3 regions of the Exiguobacterium sp. UBA6282 genome follow, and region 1 is predicted to be linked to each of the others. Evidence: predicted binding sites of a transcription regulator. Region 1 holds the regulator's gene; each other region holds the start of a gene.
What was found. The regulator Rex, encoded in region 1, represses fermentation and respiration genes when NADH is low (regulators of the CRP and FNR family bind a similar motif). The targets are predictions, from matches to a motif close to TTGTGAAATATTTCACAA.
Positions count from the first base shown of each region.

Region 2: a site for Rex is predicted at 1,412-1,429, ahead of B2751_RS14240 (cytochrome C oxidase subunit II). Genes of this name have one in related genera too.
Region 3: a site for Rex is predicted at 2,846-2,863, ahead of B2751_RS05365 (L-lactate dehydrogenase). Genes of this name have one in related genera too.

Region 1 is NZ_DJUM01000013.1:7,205-11,402, forward strand. It holds gene B2751_RS03115 (hypothetical protein) at 1-359, opposite strand, end outside; gene B2751_RS03120 (ATP-binding cassette domain-containing protein) at 359-2,260, opposite strand; gene B2751_RS03125 (redox-sensing transcriptional repressor Rex) at 2,428-3,087, shown strand; gene B2751_RS03130 (twin-arginine translocase TatA/TatE family subunit) at 3,087-3,284, shown strand; gene tatC (twin-arginine translocase subunit TatC) at 3,292-4,071, shown strand; tRNA gene B2751_RS03140 (tRNA-Ala) at 4,176-4,198, shown strand, end outside.
Region 2 is NZ_DJUM01000054.1:79,049-83,246, forward strand. It holds gene B2751_RS14230 (CDP-glycerol glycerophosphotransferase family protein) at 1-388, shown strand, start outside; gene B2751_RS14235 (Crp/Fnr family transcriptional regulator) at 546-1,259, shown strand; gene B2751_RS14240 (cytochrome C oxidase subunit II) at 1,492-1,605, shown strand; gene B2751_RS14245 (cytochrome c oxidase subunit II) at 1,618-2,088, shown strand; gene B2751_RS14250 (b(o/a)3-type cytochrome-c oxidase subunit 1) at 2,090-3,781, shown strand; gene B2751_RS14255 (response regulator) at 3,881-4,198, opposite strand, start outside.
Region 3 is NZ_DJUM01000020.1:68,343-72,540, forward strand. It holds gene B2751_RS05355 (M42 family metallopeptidase) at 1-877, opposite strand, end outside; gene B2751_RS05360 (GNAT family N-acetyltransferase) at 1,038-1,547, opposite strand; gene B2751_RS05365 (L-lactate dehydrogenase) at 1,803-2,759, opposite strand; gene B2751_RS05370 (DUF92 domain-containing protein) at 2,923-3,702, opposite strand; gene B2751_RS05375 (5-formyltetrahydrofolate cyclo-ligase) at 3,696-4,198, opposite strand, start outside.

The DNA of each region.
Region 1 (4,198 bases):
CCATCGAGCAAATAAAAGACGATTGCGAGTGCCCAAATGCCGACACAGCTGATCAAGAAAGCGGTGAGCGGTGAGACACTACCGTAATACGATAGGATCAACGGGTCAGTGAGTTCGACGAATAGCTGTGTCGTCAGGAGCGTACAGCATAATCCCGAGAGTAAACTGACGAAAAGACCGCTCCATGTCTGGATGACGAGACCAATCATACAAGAAATCAGGAGAAACAAAGGAAGCGCGGCATTAAAAGCATCCGGCCGGATGAAGGTCGACACGTAGTCCGCATACATCGGTACGAAATAAAGGATGCCGGATAGCAGTCCTTGAATCAGGTTGATGAAAAAGCTTTTCGTTCGCATCAGTGTTGGTTCTCCCATCGTTCCATCAATTCGAGTAGATCGACATCGATCTGGTCCCGTTCCGCAGATAACGCTGTCGCTTTTGGAATATCATTAAAGACTTCCGGTTCGCAAAGCAACTGTTCGATTTCCGCTGAACGCTGTTCGAGCCGTTCAATATCTTGTTCGAGTTGTTCGATTTGCTGACGGCGTTTTTTTTCTTCTTTCTGTGCTTCTTTGTCGATCGTCTTCGATGCCGTGACTTTTGCCGCTTTTGCCTCTTCGGCTTCAAGGCGAGCGATTTCTTCTTGTTCGGCCTTCTTCTCTGTGTAGTACGAATAATCGCCGAGGTATTCTGTCACACCAGCTTCACTCATCTCGATGACGCGTGTCGCGATCCGATCGATGAAGTAGCGGTCATGGGAGACGAAGAGTAGCGTACCTTCATAGTCGACGAGAGCGTTCTCAAGGACCATCTTCGAATCAAGATCCAAGTGGTTCGTTGGCTCGTCAAGGATGAGGACGTTCGTCTTCCGGAGTTTCAGTTTTGCGAGCGCGAGACGTCCGCGTTCGCCACCAGACAATTCATGAACGATTTTGAAGACATCGTCGCCGCTGAACAGGAATTGTCCGAGCACAGAACGGACTTCTTGTTCGCGCATCAGTGGCCATTCGTTCCAAATCTCATCGATGACACGGTTCCGGTCATTGAGTTCCGCTTGCTCTTGATCGTAATACCCGATCGAGACGCCGGTGCCGAAACGGAAATCACCGAAGAGAGGACGTAAACGACCGACGAGGACTTTTAAGAGCGTCGACTTCCCGATTCCGTTCGGTCCGACGAGTGCCAGTGATTCGCCGCGTTGCAAGCGGAACGTGATGTCTTTTGAGACAGCTTCTTCGTAACCGATCGCCAGTTGATTGACTTGAAGAACGTCATTCCCGCTCTGTTTTTCGATTGGGAAGGAGAGGACCGTACTGCGTTCATCTCCATCTGGTCGATCGAGCCGGTCGACCTTCTCGAGCCGTTTTCGAACGCTTTGAGCACGCTTTGTCGTCGTCGCCCGAGCGATGTTTCGTTGAATGAAGTCCTGCATCTTTGCGATTTCTTCTTGCTGCTGTTCGAACTGTTTCATTTCTTGATCGTACAATGCCGCTTTTTGCTCGAGGTACTTCGTATAGTTCCCCGTGAACTTACGACAGACATTACGAGAGAGCTCATAGACGACATTGACGACTTGATCGAGGAAGTACCGATCGTGCGAGACGATCAGAACGGCACCACGATAACCACCGAGGTAACTTTCAAGCCAAGCAAGCGTATCGATATCCAGGTGGTTTGTCGGCTCATCGAGAATGAGAAGCTCTGGTGCTTGCAGGAGCATCTTCGCTAAGGCGAGCCGTGTCCGTTGACCCCCGGACAATGTCTGGATCCGGCGTGAGTAATCGTCTGGATAAAAGCGCATGCCATGCAGGACGGAGCGAATATTCGCTTCAAACTGATAACCACCTGCTTCTGAGAAGTCGTGTTGCGCTTGATCGTACGTCTTCAGAAGTCGATCGTAAGCGACCGGGTCGTTCAAAATGTGCTCCATGCCCATCTCGATTTCCATCCGGCGCAGTGTCCGTTCTTGTTCTTGCAGATGTTCAAAGACGGTCAGCATCTCGTTCCAGATCGTCTCATTCGATTCGAGACCACTGTCTTGCGCGAGATAGCCGATTTTGACATCTTTACCTTTCATGATATCGCCCGAGTCATGACTGAGTTCACCAGCGATGATTTTGAGCAAGGTTGATTTACCGGCACCATTTCGACCGACGAGCGCAATTCGGTCGCGTTCCTGTACTTCTAGTTTGATATTTTCTAAAATCGGCTCGACGCCGAATGATTTCGAGAGTTGGTTGACTTGTAAGAGTATCATTTCCATCCATCCTTCCACCCTTTAGTCTATCACGAACAAAAGCGCGAGGTCCTGCGGAATATATTATTTGTGACTCTATGTGAAGTGGTTTACAATCAAGGAGAGTAGAAAGCTTTTTGCAAAGATTTGGGTGCCACGATGGATGTGGCCGAAGGGGGAACTGCAGGATGAATGGACCAGACACAAAAATTCCACAAGCGACAGCAAAACGGTTGCCGCTATATTATCGTTTCATCCAAAGTTTATACAATTCAGGTAAGCTCCGCGTCTCTTCTGCTGAGTTAAGCGAGGCGGTGAAGGTTGATTCAGCAACGATTCGTCGCGACTTTTCCTACTTTGGGGCACTAGGGAAGAAGGGGTATGGATATAACGTTCAACATCTCTTAACGTTTTTCCGGAAAACCTTGAATCAAGATGAGGTGACGAATGTTGCCTTGATCGGGGTCGGTCATCTCGGAACAGCGTTTGCAAATTATAACTTTTTAAAGAATAATAGTACTCGGATAGTCGTTGCGTTTGATGCGGACGAAGAGAAGGTCGGAACAACGACGCATGACGTTCCAATCTATCATGTTTCGGACATGAAAGAACAAATCGAAGCGAATCAGGTCGATGTCGCCATCTTGACGGTTCCATCCCAGTTCGCACAGTCAGTAGCGGATGAGTTAGTCGAGTATGGTGTGACAGGCATTCTGAACTTTACGCCTGCACGGTTGAACGTGCCAGCGAGCGTTCGGGTTCATCACATCGATTTATCGATCGAGTTGCAGTCGTTAGTTTATTTCATGAAGCATTATTCGCAATCAGCTGAAGGAGTGAAATCATAATGGAAAACCTTATCCCGCTCACGTTAGGTATCGGACCTGCGAGTATCGGATTAATCGCTGTCGTCGCGTTGATCATCTTCGGACCGAAGAAGTTACCGGAATTCGGTCGTGCTGCCGGTCAAACATTGAAAGAGTTCAAGAATGCCACGAACGGCATCATGGACGACGATAAAAAGGACGAACCGAAAGAGAAGTGATTGAATCATGACGGTTGATCAAGAACAAAGCATGACGTCGCACCTAGACGAACTGCGTAAGCGGATTGTCTGGTCGCTCCTCATCGTCGTCGTCCTGTTCGCTGTCGCATTTCCGCTCGTCCGACCGCTCGTCCGTTTTCTGCAAGCGGACTTAAAAGAGCTCGGTATCGGATTAAATGCCTTCAACGTCGCCGATCCTTTAATGTTGTATTTGAATCTTGCGTTCATCATCGCGCTGATTTTAGCGTCACCGTTCTGGATGTATCAACTGTGGGCATTCGTCCGACCAGGGCTTTATGAAAAGGAACAAAAAGCAACATTGACATATATTCCAGTCATCTTCTTTCTATTTTTGGCTGGTGTAGCCTTCTCGTATTTCTGGTTGCTTCCTTTCTTGCTCGAAGTCTCAACGGATCTCGGGAAAGAATTGGGGATCGAGCAAGTCATCGGGGTCGAAAACTACTTCAGTTTCTTGATCCGGTTGACGATGCCGTTTGGTCTTCTCTTCCAATTGCCGGTCGTGACGATGTTCCTGACACGTCTTGGTCTTGTGACGCCATATTTCATGCGAAAGAATCGGAAATATGCGTATTTCGCGCTGTTCGTCGTTGCGGCATTGATCGCACCGCCGGACGTGACGTCACACTTGATGATCTCAGTGCCGTTGTTCGTTCTCTATGAAATCAGTATCTTGATTTCTGCGCGGACGTATAAAAAGGTCTTGATCCTCGAGCAACAGGCAGAGCTTGAACGACAGGCGGATTTGATGCGTGAATTGAATAAATGAATCGTGAATTCCTTCCAGCAATTTCGGGAGGAATTCTTTTTTATGAAAGCGTTATGTTTATATTGATAAAGCAGTTAGCGATGCGTATACTAAAGATAATTCATGGGGGCTTAGCTCAGCTGGGAGA
Region 2 (4,198 bases), on a different contig from region 1:
TCGAGCGCTTTCGACCTATCGTTCCGCCCATATACATCTTGTGGATGACACGTATCAGATCAATGATTATTTGCTCATCACGGATGTTCTGGTGACCGACTATTCGTCGATTCCATTTGAAAGCTGTCTTCTTGAGGTTCCAACGTTCTTATACACACCGGACATCGATACATATCGACAACTACCAGGACTTGTCGATCAGTATCCAAAACCATTACCGGTGCGACAGACGGAGCAGATTGCGCAATTGATGGAGTGGATCGTGTCTGACGCGATACTTGAAGAGTGCCGTCAGCACATGCAAGAATTCCAAACAAGTTGGTATGATCACCCACCAGGTCAAGCAGTTGAACGAATCGTTCATCATTATTACGGAACAGGTATGTAATACTATATCTGACGATTGCTTTAGTTTTAGAAAGCGGTCGTCAGATACTTTTTCAAAAATAATGTGAAACATTGAACAAAGTTTGACAATCTTTTGAAAATCCATTCTTTTGAACTGTGATGTTCTATACTAAAAGCAGAAGAAAAGGAGAGGAGAAATGGATATGCTGACTTGTGGAACGACTGAAGCGAATACATTCATCTTATCACCTGAGACAAGAACGTTACTAGAGAGCTTCATGACGGAAACGACGTTCAAAAAGGATTCCATCGTCTGTTGGGAAGGGGAAATGAACGACAAGTTGTTTTATGTGAAACAAGGAGGCGTCAAACTATCGAAGTTGACGAAAAAAGGCAGTCCATTACTCATGTTCTTATATTTCAAAGGGGATCTATTTGGTGAATTTGATGTAGGAGAAGCTTTTCCGAGTTCATACAGTATCGAGACGATGGAGGATAGTATCATCGGTTTCCTCTCAAAAGAAAAATTAGAGGAACTCATGAGAAAGGATGGTACTTTTGCGCTTGAAATCATGCGGTGGCAAGCATTGATGCGGAAACAGACGGAGACTAAATTGCGCGACTTGCTATTGTTCGGAAAACCGGGTGCGTTAGCTTCGACGTTACTTCGTCTCATCGCGATGGAAGGGGAACAAGTAGGAGAAACCTACCGTCTTGCAAAACGTCCATCCGATGGGGAGTTTGGTCAATTGATTGGCGCACCGCGTGAAACGGTCAATCGGATGTTCTCCCAGTGGAAAAAAGAAGGTGTCATTTCGATGACGCCAAAAGAAATCATCATTCATGATGCACAATATCTGCGTGATCTGTGTCATTGTGAAGGATGCCCAGCAGGTGTTTGTCGAATTTAATAGATAGTGTACAAACAATTCAAACGTGAAGCAGAATTTTCTGTCTCATGTATGGATTGTTTTTTTTGTAGATGAGTCGTGCCTCCTTCTCTTGTTCAGATGTGAACTTTTTGTGTGTTTTTAGAAAGAAAAGTGCGGATTCTTCACATTTGAAGTGATATATATCACAGTTTCCGAACTTGCTGAATTCTTACAATAAAGACAAGTTCAAAGCAGGAGAGGAGTAATCACCATGGACCAAAAATCAGAATCAAACCTCAAAGGAACATTTATTGCCGTCCTGATCGTAGCAGGTATCATCATTGGGATGTGGAGCTCAATCTTTCTATTATTCTTATCACGGTAAGGGGGAGTCACAATGCATATTCATCGTCTAGAAAAAATCTGGCTGATTTTTGGAGCAGTGATGCTTGGCGTCTTTTTAACCATCATCGGCGTATCCGCTTTTGCATCCGGAAATCAACCGCCATCCGATGCAACATTGATTGATCCGACGAAAGTTGATCAAACGAAACCATTCGACAAGCCAGGACTAAAAAAAATCGATGACGACCGATACGAAGCGATCATCGTCGCACAAGCGTTCCAATTCACACCAAAAGATATGGTCATTCCCAAAGGGGCAACGGTTGATTTTTTGGTGACATCAAAAGATGTCGTCCATGGCTTTGAAATTGTCAAGACGAATGTCAATATGATGGTCGTTCCTGGTCATATCAATTCCATTGAATATACATTCAAGGAAGCTGGCGAGTATTTGGTCGTCTGTAATGAATACTGTGGATCGGGTCATCATATGATGGCAACCAAAATCAAGGTGGTGGAATAAGATGAATGCCATTTCAAAAAAATTAAGACAGTTCGAGATGGAGCGTGGTCTGCCTGCTACCGTCATCGGAATTAAGGAAGCGAAGCTCGCTTTCGCACATGTTAGTTTTTCGCTCGTTGCCTTATTGATTGGTGGTTTATGTGGATTGTTGCAAACGATGGTGCGGACAGGTGTCATTCCAGAAATTGCTGGAGTCGGCTACTATGAGCTTCTCACTGCCCACGGGTTAATGCTTGCGATCGTCTTTACGACATTATTCATATTTGGATTACTGTTTTCATTTTTAGGTCAATCCTTTGGACGTTTCGAAGACTTTCCTCGACGTCTCGGGTGGGTTGGGTTCTGGTTCATGATCCTTGGTGTCATCCTCGTCACATGGATGGTACTTGCAGGAGAAGCTTCCGTCCTCTATACATTCTATGCACCACTCAAGGCACATCCAGTATTTTATATTGGACTCGTCATCTTCGTCGTCGGAACGTGGATTGCTTCTGGTGCCATGTTCCGTATGTATGCTGATTATAAACGGGAACACCCTGGCGTTCATCCACCACTTCAAGCATACATGAGTATTATGACTGCCTTATTATGGGTGGTTGCGACACTCGGAGTAGCAGCGACGATTCTTTTTCAGCTCCTTCCCTTATCCCTTGGTTGGACGGATAAGGTCGGAATCGAGCTATCCCGGACGCTATTTTGGTACTTTGGTCATCCACTCGTCTATTTCTGGTTGTTACCTGCCTACATCGTCTGGTATACAGTCATCCCGAAAATCGTTGGTGGAAAGGTTTTTTCTGACGCGTTAGCACGTATGTCATTTTTATTGTTCCTCCTCTTTTCGTTCCCGGTTGGTTTTCACCATCAATTGTTAGAGCCGGGGATTTCTGCTTTTTGGAAGTATGTCCAAGTCGTCTTAACGTTCCTCGTCATCATTCCATCATTGATGACAGCCTTCTCGATGTTTGCGACTTTTGAGTTGGCGGGTCGTCGGAAAGGGGCGACCGGGGTATTTGGTTGGGTGAAAAAAATGCCGTATCGCGATGTACGTTTTCTTGCACCGTTCATCGGGATGTTGTTCTTCATTCCTGCAGGTGCAGGTGGTGTCATCAACGCATCCCATCAACTAAACATCATCGTTCACAATACGTTATGGGTCACAGGACACTTTCATATCACGGTCGGTGCCGCTGTGGCATTGACGTTCTTTGGAACGGCTTACTGGCTTGTCCCGCTCTTACGTGGTCGAACGTTAACAGCGGCAATGAATCGTCTTGGGCTTATTCAAACGGCTGCCTGGACGATCGGAATGCTCTTCATGTCGACAGCAATGCATATCTCAGGTCTACTCGGTAATCCACGACGGACGGGTCCTGCCGCCTACTTCAAAGATTCGATCGTCGCTGACTGGATTCCATATCATGTCGCCATGGCAATTGGTGGGACGATTTTATTCATCTCGATTCTATTGTTCTTGTATGCGATGTTCCAACTTGCATTTCGTACACCAAAAGGAACGGAAGAATTTCCGATTGCTGAAACGGAAGAAGAGGCGATGGCAACGCCACTCTTCTTTGAAAATTGGAAGCTATGGATTTTTGTAACGTTCGCTTTGATTGCGTTTGCGTACACAGTACCGATTTGGCATATGATTGAAAACGCCCCTCCAGGCGCTCCGGGATGGAAGCTTTGGTAATCGTTTCGTACAACATCAAAACCCCGAACGGTCTCTGACTAAGAGACGATTCGGGGTTTTTGGCATGCGCTTAAAGAATAAGTAATGAAGGGCTAAATCTTATTTGACGAGATTATGCTTGAAGGCATAGACGACAGCTTGTGTACGGTCTACGACATCTAGTTTTGATAAGATGTTCGAGACATGTGTTTTGACGGTTTTTAAGGAAATGAATAATTCGTCCGCAATCTCTTGGTTCGCCATACCACGAGCCATCAATTGAAGAACTTCCTGCTCACGTTCCGTTAAATCATCATGTAAGTGTGTCGTAGGACGACGAAGACGTTCCATCATTTTACCGGTCACTTGTGCTGCCATGACGGATTGACCGTTTGCTGTCTTGCGAATCGCTTCTGCGATGTCAAAGGCGCTAGCTGT
Region 3 (4,198 bases), on a different contig from region 1:
CCGAAGCGTCCGAGCTATAGAACGGATAAATATCAACTTTATATGGGATACTATTGCGTTGTGCTAGACGTGTTAGCTGATGACGTAACGCTAAGTCATACGGACCGGAACCATCTTTTGCACAAATCGAGACCGTGAATTCGTCAGAGTGCTGACCATCTCCTAACGCACCCATGTCGACCGCGATATATTCTGCGACTTCTTCCGTGAATCCAGCATTTCCACCGAACCCAACCTCTTCGTAATTTGAAATCAGGATCTGGACCGTGTGTGGCAGGTCGATGGTTTTCCATTCTTTAATCAATTCAAGCAACAAAGCAACCGATGCTTTATCATCGAGATGGCGCGATTTCACAAACCCAGTTTCCGTATAGAGGAAACGCGGATCAAACGTCACGACGTCTCCTACTTCAATCCCCGCGACGCGCGTCTCTTCGGCTGTCGTCGAACGAATATCAAGTCGGACTTCAATATTATCAGCGGACCGTTCCGTTTTGTTCGTCTCGCGTGACGTATGGACACTCGAATGATGGAAAACAATCGTACCGGAAATTGTTTGACCGTCCATCTTATGCACGAGACAGTTCTCTCCTTCGATCGCTGTCCAAGCATAGCCCCCTAATTGTGATAAACTGAGTCGTCCCGTTGGTAAAATCTCTTTTACCATTGCCCCTAATGTATCGACGTGTGCCGTCAGTAACCGCGTGCGAGTTGAAGCACCAGGCAAAGTCGCTAAGATGGCTCCTTTCTCGAGTTTTCGATACGTGATGCCTTCTGCCATCAATCGCTTTTCTACGTATGTAATCGCTTCTTTCGTCGAACCTGTCGGACTTGGAATCGAGACCAGCTCTTCAATCGTACGTATGACTTCTTTCATGTTCATTCGCTCCCTTTCAATCGGACTACAACGTGCTATCCGCTTTGTTTTCATGATAACAAATATTCATTCTTTGTCGGTACTGATATCCTACATCCACTACGCGAAAAAGCTGTAGCGCTTTTTTGCTACAGCTTTTTGTCCACACCATATAATGAACTTAGACGTATTTTTTCATCCAAATATCATCGCGGTATGTGCCATCTTCTAATTTTACGGAGTCTGGATCTTCGGCATATACTTCAAAGCCGAGCGATTCGTAAAGACTTTGCGCTGCTTCATTTCCTGATAATACGGCAAGAATGACTTGCTCAACGTCTGGTAACTTCTTCGCCTCGTCGATCAAGGCCTCCATTAGAGCACGACCGGTCCCTCCACGATATGCAGGCGAAACATATACTCCGGAAATCATCGCTTTGTGCGATTCACGTGACAGTTCATATGGCTTGACCTGACCAAACCCAAACAATACATCGCCGTCGAACATACCGAGCCAAATCTCATCGGAGTCGGGTTCTCCTTCTAGACCTTCTCGTACTTCGCGGATCGGGGTTTGCTGTTCATCGTCAAACGAATGACCGAACGCATCTGGATGATTCTTTAATCCCTCAAGGCGTAGATTCCAGTATTGTTCTGCATCCTCTTTAGTTAATTTTCGAAAAGTATACATGACTGTCGATTCTCTCCTTTTTTGGGTTTCATGACGTACAAATAATAACGGAAAAACGCTTCTATCTCTTACTTAACCCTTTTCTAGTAAAATAAAACCTAGATTTTTTTCTCTTTTAATTTCACTTAAATACAGTAGTGATGTTTGCCTCTTTTTTTCTCATAACAAAAACTCAAAGGTGGACACTAAGATACAGGATCACCATTTGAGTTTTTAAGCTCTCTATTTATGAGGTTTTCGTCATGCTTTGCGCCGTTAATCTTGCAAGACAGGTTCGAGTGTCTGACGCAATACATCAGCAGAATGATGAAACTTCTTCATTTCTTCTTCCGTCAACGCGACTTCAATGATTTCCCGCACACCTTGACGATTGATGATCGCCGGTACTCCGATGTGAATGCCGGAAATCCCGTACTGCCCATCTACATACGCCCCGACCGTCAACAAACAGTTCTCGTTCCCAAGGATGGCACGCACGATTCGAACAAGTCCAAGTCCAATCGCATAATAAGTTGCTCCTTTACGTTCGATAATATGGTAGGCAGCATCCCGAACGTTGATATAGATTTGATCAAGGTCTGCTTGAGAATAACGATCGTCCTCAGCAAGTAGTTCATCAATTGTTTTTCCATAAATACGGCTATTACTCCAGGCAGCGAATTCCGTATCTCCATGTTCTCCAAGAATGTAGGCATGGGCATTGCGAGAATCGATGTGAAAGTATTCTCCAAGCATTTGACGCAGACGTGCTGTATCGAGCACCGTTCCTGATCCAAATACGCGTGATTTTGGAAGACCGGAATATTTCCAAGCCAGATGTGCCATGATATCAACCGGATTGGAAGCCACGACGATGAGACCATCAAAACCAGAATCCATAATCTGACGAATCATTTCTTTCATGATCAATGCATTCTTTGCGACGAGATCGAGTCTCGTCTCTCCTGGTTTTTGAGGAGCTCCCGCCGTGATGACGACGACCTCAGCCTCTCGGCAGTCCATATAATCTCCAGCCCAGATCCGCATCGGTGAAGAACTAAACGGGGTTCCGTGGTTCAAGTCCATCGCTTCACCTTCTGCTTTTGCTTTATTGACGTCAATGATGACAAGTTCCTCACAAAGTCCGGCTGTTGACATCTGATAAGCAAAGCTTGAACCGACCGCACCTGCTCCGATTAACGCCACCCGTGTTACTTTCGCATGTAATTCCATCTCGTTATGTCCACCCTTTCATTCGTTCTAAGAGTTTGTTAACTATCTCACAAATAAATTGTAACATCTTTCACATTCTTTGTAATATGTGAAATTAATCACATTTGTCCATTTTGTGTCATCGATATCCTAACATAAGGAATTACCCTGTCATACTTTGCACTTACCAGAATCGGACGATGATAAACCCGATTCCACTCGCTAGACCACTCGTCATGACGTTTACCGCATCATTTCCAAGAAACCAAATACCCGATACGTAAGCTGTCGGTTGTCCATGATGCTCTCGTTTTTCCGTACGTTCCCCGCAAACTGAACATTCATACACGCGTTGCCACATTGCTCCAAATAGTGTATCGAGCAGACTTCCAAGGACACCGATACCTGTCACAAGTAAGGCCTCTGTCAAAGAAAGAGAGAAGATCCACTGCGCTGCTAAAGCGATGAACGCAGCTCCAGCAATTGTTCCTAACGTTCCGATTAACGACATCGCTCCGCTCGTTCCTGCTGGTACCCGTCGTAATGTTTTCAAAGACCATGGATCACGTCTTGAGAGTGGACCGATTTCCGAAGCCCATGTATCGGCATTCGATGCCGCGATGACGAATAGGAATAACAAGAGATATGCAAAATTCATCGTCATGGCGTAGGCTATAGCAGCGACGAACGCTACTCCTCCATTCGCAAGTACTTGCCATCCGTCACGTGCACCCTCTTTTTCGACGATCGCGTCCACGGATTTTTTTCTAGAACGCCCAATTTTCGATAAAAGACTCGAGCTGCCAAAGAAGAGTAAGAGCACCACTAAACCTTTCAAGCCGAATCCAAATGAGACACCACTGCCGACGAGCATTGTCAAGACAGCCCCGCTTGTCGTCAACAAGCGAAAATATCGTCCAGTCCAGGCGAGAATGAGACAAAATAAAATCGTAACACTTAACATCGGATAACCTCTTGGTCCGTGACGATGAGATCAACTGGGATATCGAAGTCTTCCACTTCAAAATCTGGAAAGAGCTGTTCTGAAAAGGCGATGGATACTTTACAACCTGTGTATGTCACGAGTGCACGATCATAATAACCGCCTCCCCACCCTAAGCGATAGCCATCCCGTCGATAGGCGCGTCCCGGAACGAGACAAAATCCCGCTTGATCAAGTGTAGTGCGACGAGCTGAATCCATTGGTTCTGCGATCCCCATCTGATTATGCTGCAATTGATCTTCTGGTCTGTATTCATAAAAGACCATCTCTTCTCCGACTACTTTCGGTATCAAGACCGTCTTGTCCTCTTGCCACGCTTGTTTAATCAATATGCTTGTATCACATTCATTTCGAAATGCTAACGTGATTGCGACACAAGTCGCTTGTTGCCATTCAGGCAATAACAAAACATGTTCGTGTATTAACCGTTCCTTTTCAGCACGGTTCTCCATCACAT